3 regions of the Ruania alba genome follow, and region 2 is predicted to be linked to each of the others. Evidence: predicted binding sites of a transcription regulator. Region 2 holds the regulator's gene; each other region holds the start of a gene.

Region 1 (3,276 bases), 650 kb from region 2:
ATGGTGATGGTCATCTGGTGCACCCAGTCGTGATGGTGCCAGCACAACAACACCCCGTCCCTGACATCGGTGTTCCCGTGCTGCTTGCGCCACCAGATCGAGTGATGAACTTCTCCCCGACCCGGCGGGGCGTGGCAGCCCGGATACTGACAATGCCGATCTCGGGCGATCACGGCACGTGCCTGCGCGGAGGAGAACAGCCGCCTCGTCCTGCCAGCATCCAGTACCTCGGACTCCGGGCCGAAGATCACCCGGTGGAACTCCCCCTCGCACGCCAACCGCGCCAACAGGGCCGGCGCGATCGGCGTCTCATCCGCCAACGTGGCCGGCTCCGCCCCGCGCATCACCTCAGGATCGATCGCGGTACTGATCACGACACCTTCGAGCGGATCCTCCGCGTTCGCCTCGCCGTCGGTCCCGCACACTCCGTCCAGCACGCCCTGCACACCACCGGGCCCACCGGTCGCGCCGGACCCTCCTGAACCACCGCGACACGGCCCCGGCTGCAGGCTCGGCACCGGCGCCAGCCCCTGCCGGGCAGGATCACTGGACTCGATCAACCGCTCCATCGTCTCCAAAGACACCGTCACCGCCACATGCGGACGCACCCTCGCGCCCGGCGACAACTCCCCCGAGTCCAACATCTGCCGGGCCACATCCAGCAACGCCGCCGCCCGACGCTGCGAAGGCAGCCGGTCATCCCCCGCCGCCGGCACCCCCATTCGCGCCGTCAGCATCTCGTCCAATGCGGCGCCGCTAGCGTCCCCCAACCATCCGCGGAACGCCCACCCACCCATCGTCTTCGACAGGAACATGTGCTCGGCAGTCGAGTCCTCCACCCAGTCCCGATCCGCGGCCTCAGGATCAGCCGCCACCGCCCACGCCTTGACCACCTTCACAAAACTGGTCGCATCCATCGCCCGCGCGTGAGTCAGCAGGAACTCCTCCCCCATGTCCTCATCACGCAACCGATCCCGTAGTCGCTGAGTGCGCGTCGCGTGACGCGAGAGCGCCTGCAGATGATCACCACTGATCTCCCCCGCAGCCAACGCCACACCCGCACCAGGCAGATGATCACGCACGTCACGCGCTGTCTTCACCTCACCCCGTGCCGCCACCTGATGATGCCCCGTCCGCATCGCCCACCACGAAGCGAACGTGCGCGCACCAGAAAGTGCCCATCCGCCGTCGGCCTCCATCGCCCGCGCGGCGCTCACCGACACCGCCTGCTGCACCCGGCCGAGCTCTTCCACCGCATTGATCAGCCGTGGCAACTCTGCCGACTCGACCTCGTCCACCAGATCAATCGACGCCAACTCACGAGCCTCGGCCACCAGAGCCTCGACACGCGCCAACACCCTCCCCCGCGAGATTGTCGTCAGCGTCATCAAGAACCCCTCCCTCACTATCAATAATAGCACATCCGTTCGACTGCCACAAGCTCTCCGCTGGGCCCGGATCAACCACTGCCCCGACCCTCCCGCCGCCCACCGACAAAGAACGCGTGTTCGATACTCGCAATGCACCGCCCGCCGTCCCATCGCTCGCCGCCTATCCGCCATACGGATGTTGGTGTTCCGAAGTACGCGTTGGACAGATCACTGCCGCCCTCTCTACCGTCGACGAAGACGCACTCCTCCACAACAGAGAGGTTGGGTAGTGAGCACGACGACTGAATCACCCACCCGTGACCCGTCCCAGGTCGGGACAAGGCCGCCACAGCGAAAGCCGCACACGAACCGCAGCCTGTTCCGGCTACTCGCCCTCGTACCGTTCCTCCTCTTCGGCCTCGTCTTCGCCGTCTATCCGCTGCTGCAGGTCGCACGCATGGCAGGGTCCGACGTGCAGATCCGCAGCGGCCGGTTCGAATGGGAATGGACCGGCCTGACGAACCTGCGCGACGTCCTCGCAGACGCCGCCTCCATTCAAGCCCTGACCAACACGGTCGTCTTCGTGGCGGCGACGGTGATCGGCACCCTGGTCCTGGGCTTCATCCTCGCCCTGCTCGTCGATCGCGCCGTCACCCTCCTCCCGCTGGCCCGCAACGTCCTCATCTGGCCCGCCGTCATCGCACCGGTGGTGGTGAGCCTGATGTGGCTGCTCATCCTCAGCCCGACCGCCGGTGGGCTGAACAAGTTCCTGCGCACGATCGGGCTGTCCGAACAGGGGTGGCTCGGTGACGGACCAACTGCCATGGCCGCCGTCATCGTGGTGGACATCTGGCACTGGACACCCGTGGTGTTCCTGTTCCTATACACGGCCCTGAAAGGCATCGACGCCAGCGTGCTCGAGGCCGCGCGCGTCGATGGTGCCCGCGAGCCGCAAGTGATCCGCCACATCATCGTCCCCTCGATGAGCTCGGCGATCGGCGCCGTGATCCTGGTCCGCATCATCATGGGCGTCAAGGCCTTCGACGAGATGTACCTGATGACGCGAGGTGGCCCCAACGGCGCCACCACACTCGTCTCCCAACACATCAAGACTCTCTTCTTCGACAACCTCGACCTGGGCGAAGCGGCCGCATTCAGCCTCTTCACCGTCGCCATCACCGCCCTGGTCCTCGCCCTGGTTCTCCTCGTCCGGAAGGCGGTGCAGCGATGACCACCACCCGAACTCGCTCGCTCGGGGTGGAGATCGCCCTAGCGATCATCCTCATCCTCACCCTGATCCCGGTCGCCTGGACCCTGGTGCTCGCGTTCCTGCCAAACCGCGCCATCGTCTCCCCCGACTGGCAGCTCGACTTCTGGATCGGCAACTTCACCACCCTCTTCGACGACAATGCGTTCATCACCCAGGTCGCGAACAGTGTGCAGATCGTGGCCGGAGCGGTCCTGCTGTGCATCGTGATCGGCGCGGTCACTGGATATGCACTGAGCCGGCTGCACCCGCCCCGCTGGATCACGATCCCTGCCCTCGTGATCGCCGGTTTCATCCCGTTGATCCCACCGATGACCCTCATCCCCGGCCTGTACGTGCTGCTCTCCCAGCTGGGCCTGCTCGGCACGATCACCGGCCTGATCCTGGTGAACGCCTTCCTCAACCTGCCGTTCGCGGCACTGATGCTCTCCAGCTACTTCTCCGGAGTGCCCGAGGAACTGCGTGAGGCGGGTCTGATGGACGGCGCCACCGAGCTTCGCACCTTCGTCTCGATCATGCTCCCGGTCGTCCGCCCTGGTCTGGCCGCTACCGCGATCTTCGTCGGGATCCTCGCTTGGAACGAGTTCATGATGGGCCTCACGCTCACCACCGGTGGATCCACCTCACCGGTCACGGTGG
Region 2 (3,276 bases):
AGCGCAAGTATGTCCGACGACGGCTACTGACGGGGCCGCCGAACGCCGCTCGTCCGATGGTCAGTCACCAGAGGCGCGGGGCCGATCACCCTTCAGCCGGCACGGTGAGCTGCTGCCCGGTGTGCACGGTCGCGCCCGAAAGTCCGTTCAGCGTCATGATCTGATCGACGACCACGCGCACGTCCTGCCCGGGCTCCGCGACCTCGCTGGCAATCACCCACAGACTCTCCCCGGCCCCCACGGTGACAACCCCGACCTCCGCCGGCGGCGCCTCGTTCGCAGGGAAGGCGAGGCCGACCAACGAGCCCACCAGCACCGCACCCAGGAGTGCCAGCACCGAGAGGACGGCCCGGCCACGCATCGTGAGGCGCAACGGGGCCGCCTCGGACAGGTCACTGGTGGGACGGACAGGAGCGAGAGGAGCCTCCGGCGCACGGGGGACGGACAGCGGCTGAGGAGTGACGTCCGGGACCGCCACGAGGTGGCGGCGACGCACCGGGCTCGGACGGAACTCTGGAACAGGAAGGGCCAAGGCGCTCATCTGAGCTCTCCTCTCGGTCGGTCATGCGGGTCTAGAACACTCGTTCGTCGAACACCTGTTTCGAAGGTAGCACGCATGTGCGACAATGTCGACACGCTGGTCGAACAGATGTTTTGACGTGGCGGCCCTCCCCTCTAGGCTGGGAGAACCACTACGCCAGAGCACATCACCGACCACTGACATTGGCGTCATATCAACGCCCGAGGCCCCTTGGAGGACACCGTGAGCCGCGCGAAGTCGACCGATCCGAAGGACCGTCCCGGCCCGGACGGGCTCAGCCCGCGCCAGCGCCTGATCATGAAGTCGATCAAGCAGAGCCTCGACAAGAAGGGGTACCCACCGACGATGCGCGAGATCGGGGCCGCCGTGGGTCTCGCGAGCCCGTCCTCGGTGAAGTACCAGCTGAACATCCTCGAGCAGAAGGGGTACCTGCGCCGCGACCCGGTCTCGACCCGAGCGATCGAGATCATCAACCCGGACGACTCTCAGGAGGCGACCGCCAAACCTGGGACCTTCACCATGCACGACGGTGAGCAGAGCGACGTCTCAGCCACCTACGTGCCGGTGGTGGGCCGCATTGCCGCCGGTGGACCGATCCTGGCCGAGCAGGCGGTCGAGGATGTCTTCCCGCTCCCCCGGCAGCTCGTCGGCGAGGGTGAGCTCTTCCTGCTCAAGGTCGTCGGTGACTCGATGATCGATGCGGCAATCTGTGACGGCGACTGGGTGGTGGTCCGGCAGCAGGCGGTGGCCGAGAACGGCGAGATCGTGGCGGCGATGATCGACGGTGAGGCCACGGTGAAGACCTTCAAGCGCACGACCGACGCCCTCTGGTTGCTCCCCGCCAATGACGCCTACTCACCGATCGACGGGACCGACGCGGAGATTCTCGGCCGGGTCGTGAGCGTGCTTCGCTCGCTCTGAGTCTTCGGTCCACTCCCGGCCCGATTCAGCTTTCGGCGAGACGGGTGAGGGCGGCGCGCACCACGTGTGTGTCGGTGGTCGGCCACAGGGGCGGCAGGCTCGCGGCCAGGAAGGTTCCGTAGCGGGCCGTGCGCAGCCGTGGGTCCAGCACGGCCACCACCCCTCGGTCGGTGGTGGACCGGATGAGGCGTCCGGCGCCCTGGGCGAGGAGCAGGGCGGCGTGGGTGGCCGAGATCGCCATGAAGCCGTTCCCGCCCGACTTGCCGACCACCTCGGTGCGGGCCGCCTTGATCGGGTCGTCGGGGCGCGGGAACGGGATCCGGTCGATCAGCACCAGCCGGCACGACTGACCCGGTACATCCACGCCCTGCCACAGGGAGAGGGTGCCGAACAGGGACGCTGCCGGGTCGGCCGCGAACTCACGCACCAGCGTCGGCAGCACGTCCTCCCCCTGCAGCAGGATCGGGGTGTCCAGCCGCTCCCGCATGGCTTCCGCTGCCGCCTGCGCACCGCGGCGTGAGGAGAACAGCCCCAGCGCGCCGCCGCCGGAGGCGGTGACCAGTTCGGCGATCTCGTCCAGCACGCGCTCGTCGGTCCCGTCCCGCCCGGGGGCGGGAGGTGCTTGGCCACGTAGAGGATCCCCTGCCGTCCGTAGTCGAACGGGGAGGAGACGATCTCCGAGCGGTAGGTGCCTGCAGCCAGGCCCAGTGCGCCCGCCGTGGCATCGAACGTCCCGCCGAGCGCCAGGGTGGCCGAAGTGAGCACGGCCGACCGTCCGGCGAGCAGTTCGCCGGTGATGGGCCCGGCCACGTTCAGGGGCGCCACCATCAACCGAGATCCCTCACCCGGTCGCCGGCCGCGTTCGCACCAGAGCACGTCGACGTTCTCCCGCACCCGGTCCGAGAGCAGCCGGTCGGCCACTTCGAAGAGCACCAGGAGCGCGCTCTTGGCCATGTTGACCCCGCCGGCGTCTCCCCCGGGCTTGGTCTCGCCCTTCATCGCGCTCATCCCCTCGCGCGTGGCATCGGCGATGGTGCGCACGGCGGCAGTCAGCTCCTCGGGCAGTCCCATCCGCAGCCGTCCCTCGGGGACCTGCATGAGCAACGTGCGCAGCTCGGCAGCCGCGTCGTCCAAGGGCGCGAGCTGCACGCCACCGTGGCGTCGCGCGATCCGGGCGGTGCGTTCCACCACGGCCGCGGACAGCTCCACCGTGGCCTGCGCCGTGACTCGGTCGGAGAGCTCGTGCGCCTCGTCCACCAGGAGGATCTCGTGCTCGGGCAGCACCTTCGGCGAGCCGGAGGCGGCGATACCGAGCATGGCGTGATTGGTCACCACGAGGTCCGCCTCGCGGGCGGTGGCACGTGCGTGCTCGGGGAAGCACTCGGCGAGCAGCGGGCACTTCTGGCCGAGGCATTCCATCGAGGTGATCGAGACCTGCCGCCACGCGCGGTCGCTCACGCCGGGCACGAGGTCGTCCCTGTCCCCGGTGTCGGTCTCTTCGGCCCATTCCCGCAGCCGCACCACCTGGGCGCCGAGGGAGGCGTCCTCGGCCTGCTCGCCCGGGTGCTCCTCAGCCGCCGACGGCGCAGCCTCGCTCGCCGAGAACAGCGCACCTTCGTCGTCGGGCGGGTACCCACCGGCGAGCTTGTGCTTGCACACGTAGTTGTGCCATCCCTTGAGGAGGGCTACTTCCGGTGGTCGGGGCAGGCGCTCGGCGAGGATGTCGGCCACCAGTGGGAGGTCATGCCCGATCACCTGACGCTGCAGCGCCAGCGTGGCGGTGGAGACGATCGCTCGTTGCCCCCGGTTGACGG
Region 3 (3,276 bases), on a different contig from region 2:
GCCGTGGGGGTGCGGGCGGCCAGCTGCGCGATGCCGGTGCCCAGGCGAACCCGGTTGGTCTGCGACCCCCACCAGGCGAGCGGGGTGAAGGCGTCCGACCCGTACGACTCGGCTGTCCAGACCGAGTCCAGGCCGAGCTCATCGGCGGCTCGCACCGCCCCAGCGGCACCTGCCGGGGGACCGGCCGACCAATAACCCGTGTGGAATCCGAAGCGCATCCTTCATCCTCGCACTCGGTGCTCGGTGCTCGGTGCTCGGTGCTCGGTGCTCGGTGCTCGGTGCTCGGTGCTCGGTGCTCGGTGCTCGAGGTGGCAGCGCTCGGCAACCGGAGCGCGTCTGCCTCGTCCCGCGTACATCTCGTCACGGCGCACGCACCTCGGCTGTGTGGGGATGGCGTGTGCGCACCCCCACGTGCGAGTACGTCGGCCAATGCCGCTTCGCAGAGTTTGCTCGGCGGCGGCGCACTCCCCGTGTGCGGGTATGCCAGTCCTATGGGGCGTGCGGGTACGCCAATCCTGCTGGCGTGCTGGCGTGCTGGCGTGCTGGCGTGCGGATGTGCAGTGGCGCACGTCCGGTCGGCCTCGATGGTCGGGTAGCTGGCGTTCACCCGGCGTGCTCGTACTCAGCCCGGCTAGTCCTGTGGGGTGGCTTATTCCCGTGGGATGACTGGTGGTCCCGGTGGTGCTGGTTCCTCGGGTGGGAAGGCTGGTTGTTCGCAGGGTGGTGGGTGGTGGTAGTTGATGGGGTGGCCGCTGGGTGTGGTGAAGTGCCAGTGGTCGTGGTGTCGGGTGATGGTGATATCGCGCTGGTGGACCAGGCGATGGTGGAACCAACAGAGCAGGATGCCTTGGTGGGTGTTGGTGTGGCCGCCGCGGGACCACCAGATGCTGTGGTGGATCTCGCCCAACCCGGGTGGTGCGGTGCAGCCGGGGTGCTGGCAGTGCTGGTCGCGGGCCCAGATCGCTTTGGTCTGGGCGGCGGTGTGTAGCCGTTGTGCCCGGCCGACATCCAGGGGTTGGCTGTCGGGGTTGAGGATGATGCGGGTGAACTCGGCATCACAGGTCAGGTGGGCGAGTTCGGTGGGGCTGATCGGGGTGCCATCAGCCAGGGTCGCGGGTTCTGCGCCGACCAGGTGTTCGTGGTCGATGGTTGAGCTGATCACGGGTGCGGACGGGTCGCCCGGGCATCCGGGCGCATGCCCCGGGCCTTCGGCCGGGCCGGATGGCGTACCGAGTCCGGGCAGTGCGGGGGTGGTCCCGAGTGGGCTCCTGTTTGTGCAGGTGCAGCGGGGGCGCCGGTGATCACTGATGGGGGTGGGTGTGGTGGTCAGGCGGTGCAGGGTGTCGGCGGGGACGTGGACGAGCAGGTGGGGGCGGACCCGGGCTGTGGGTTGGAATTGGCCACTGTCGAGGACGTGCTGGGCGAGGGTGACCAGGGCGTGGGCGTTGCGCTGGGACGGGGTGCGTTCATCATCAGCAGCCGGCACCCCGGTGACGGCGGCGAAGGCTTGCTCCACGATGTGACCGTTGGTGTCATCGAGCCACCCGTCCACGCGGCGTCCTGCGGTGGTGGCCGAGACGAAGAGGTGCTCTTTGGCGGAGTCCTCACGCCAGTTCCGCTCCGCCGCCTCCGGGTCAGCCCGCACCGCCCAGGTTTTCACCAGTTTCGTGAAGGAGTCCGCATCCAACACCCGCGCCTGAGCCACGAGGAAGTCCTCACCCACGTCGGGGTGACTCAACCGTTCCCGCAGGATGGGTGTGGTGGTCGCGTGCCTAGCCAACGCAGCCGCATGGTCGCCACTGATCACCCCGGCACGAAGAGCCATGGTGGTGGCGGGCAGGTGGTCACGCAGGGTGCGGGACAGGTGCACCTGGCCACGTGCCTTCCCACCATGAGTCCCAGTGGCGTTGGCCCACCAGGACGCCATCGTGCGTGCCCCCGACACAGCCCACGTCCCATCGGCTTCGACCGCACTGACGGTGGCGGTGGTCAACGCGTCCAACCGGCGTCGCGCCTGCTCCAACTCACCGACCATGTCGGGCAGCACCGCGGAGGGCAGGTCGTGCAGGTCCGTCTCGAGCACGTCATCGAGCAGGGCGGTGATCACGGCCAACTTCCCGGGCGCATCGGTCTCGGTCAGGTGTTCGCTCAGCAGGTCCCGGACAGCCTCGGCCGGGGTGGTGCCCAGGTGGGTGGTGGTGCTCATCCCCGCCTCCTCACGGTCCCCCGAATCCGGCCCTGTTTCCTGCCTCACAGTCTAGAACTGTTGTTCGCCCCGGTCAAGGGTAATCGTTGGTATTGCAACGAAAAGTCCGACTCTGCCTGTGGATGAAGGTGCATCGGGTATGCACTTGTGGACAGGGGCCTTCGAGAGCACGTATCGGGTGCCGTCCTGTGGGCAACCTGCATCGGATGTTCGTGGTGCGTGGTGCGTGGTGCGTGGTTCGTGGTTCGTGGTTCGGCGTTCGTGACGTCTGGTCGAACACCGATCTCCAGCTACCGGCCTTGGGCGCAACCTCTCGGCCCACGTCGAGTCTCAGCGGCGGCCCCCGAGTCGAACACCAGCACGCGCTGGCGATGGAGTCGGTGAGCCGGCAGGGCGAATGCTCGGCGACCTCCCTCCGACGGGGACCTGCTGGTCGATCATTCTCGCGTGCATGGTCCTCTTGACCGCCCGAGCGCTCCTCGTGCCTCGACTACCCCTCGTGCCTTGACCACCCCTCAGGCACCGGAGCCATACTCAACCAAGCGCCACGAGCAGTGCCGAGAGCCATGTCCGTGGAGGCCCAAAGAGGGGCCGACCAGTGGCGCCCGAACAGAGGAGCCCATGCATGTCGAAGTACCTGATCTCGTTCCCCAGTGAGGCCATGGTGATCCCGGAGGGCGACTTCCAGGCCGTGGTCGACGACTCTCATGCCGTCATCGAAGAGGCCAAGGCGGCCGGCGTCTACGTCTTCGGTGGTGGGATCGACGAGGGCATCCCCCCGGTTCTCGTCGCCGGTGACGGCAGCGTCACCGAGGGAACGTACCCAGGGCACACGGCGCCGAACGGCGGCTACACCGTGCTCGAGCTGCCCTCCCGTGAGGCGGCGCTCGAATGGGCGGCCAAGTTGGCGGTCGCCTGCCGCTGCCCGCAAGTGCTCAGGCAGTTCGGGGACGATCCGGCGAGCTGACGGCTCGTCGTCAGGCAGGCACTGGTGCCTCGACACGCTCACGCACCGCCACGCCGTCGGGCCCTTCGAAGCGGCGCCCCCAACCGGTGACCACGGCCACGAT

The links. The regulator LexA, encoded in region 2, represses DNA repair genes until DNA is damaged. The targets are predictions, from matches to a motif close to TCGAACANNTGTTCGA.
Region 1: BLU77_RS07485 (HNH endonuclease signature motif containing protein) is a predicted target of LexA. The motif match lies at 1,497-1,512, and genes of this name have one in related genera.
Region 3: BLU77_RS15015 (HNH endonuclease signature motif containing protein) is a predicted target of LexA. The motif match lies at 2,259-2,274, and genes of this name have one in related genera.

Annotation. Positions count from the first base shown of each region.
Region 1 covers NZ_FNTX01000001.1:1,623,715-1,626,990, forward strand. Annotated here, with positions in the region: gene BLU77_RS07485 (HNH endonuclease signature motif containing protein) at 1-1,388, opposite strand, end outside; gene BLU77_RS07490 (carbohydrate ABC transporter permease) at 1,660-2,601, shown strand; gene BLU77_RS07495 (carbohydrate ABC transporter permease) at 2,598-3,276, shown strand, end outside.
Region 2 covers NZ_FNTX01000001.1:972,164-975,439, reverse strand. Annotated here, with positions in the region: gene BLU77_RS22530 (LysM peptidoglycan-binding domain-containing protein) at 86-541, opposite strand; gene lexA (transcriptional repressor LexA) at 839-1,462, shown strand; gene BLU77_RS23040 (ATP-dependent DNA helicase) at 1,488-2,045, opposite strand; partial or broken gene BLU77_RS23035 (hypothetical protein) at 3,272-3,276, opposite strand, start outside.
Region 3 covers NZ_FNTX01000002.1:991,840-995,115, forward strand. Annotated here, with positions in the region: gene BLU77_RS15010 (LLM class F420-dependent oxidoreductase) at 1-218, opposite strand, end outside; gene BLU77_RS15015 (HNH endonuclease signature motif containing protein) at 650-2,206, opposite strand; gene BLU77_RS15020 (YciI family protein) at 2,832-3,173, shown strand; gene BLU77_RS15025 (Na+/H+ antiporter NhaC family protein) at 3,184-3,276, opposite strand, start outside.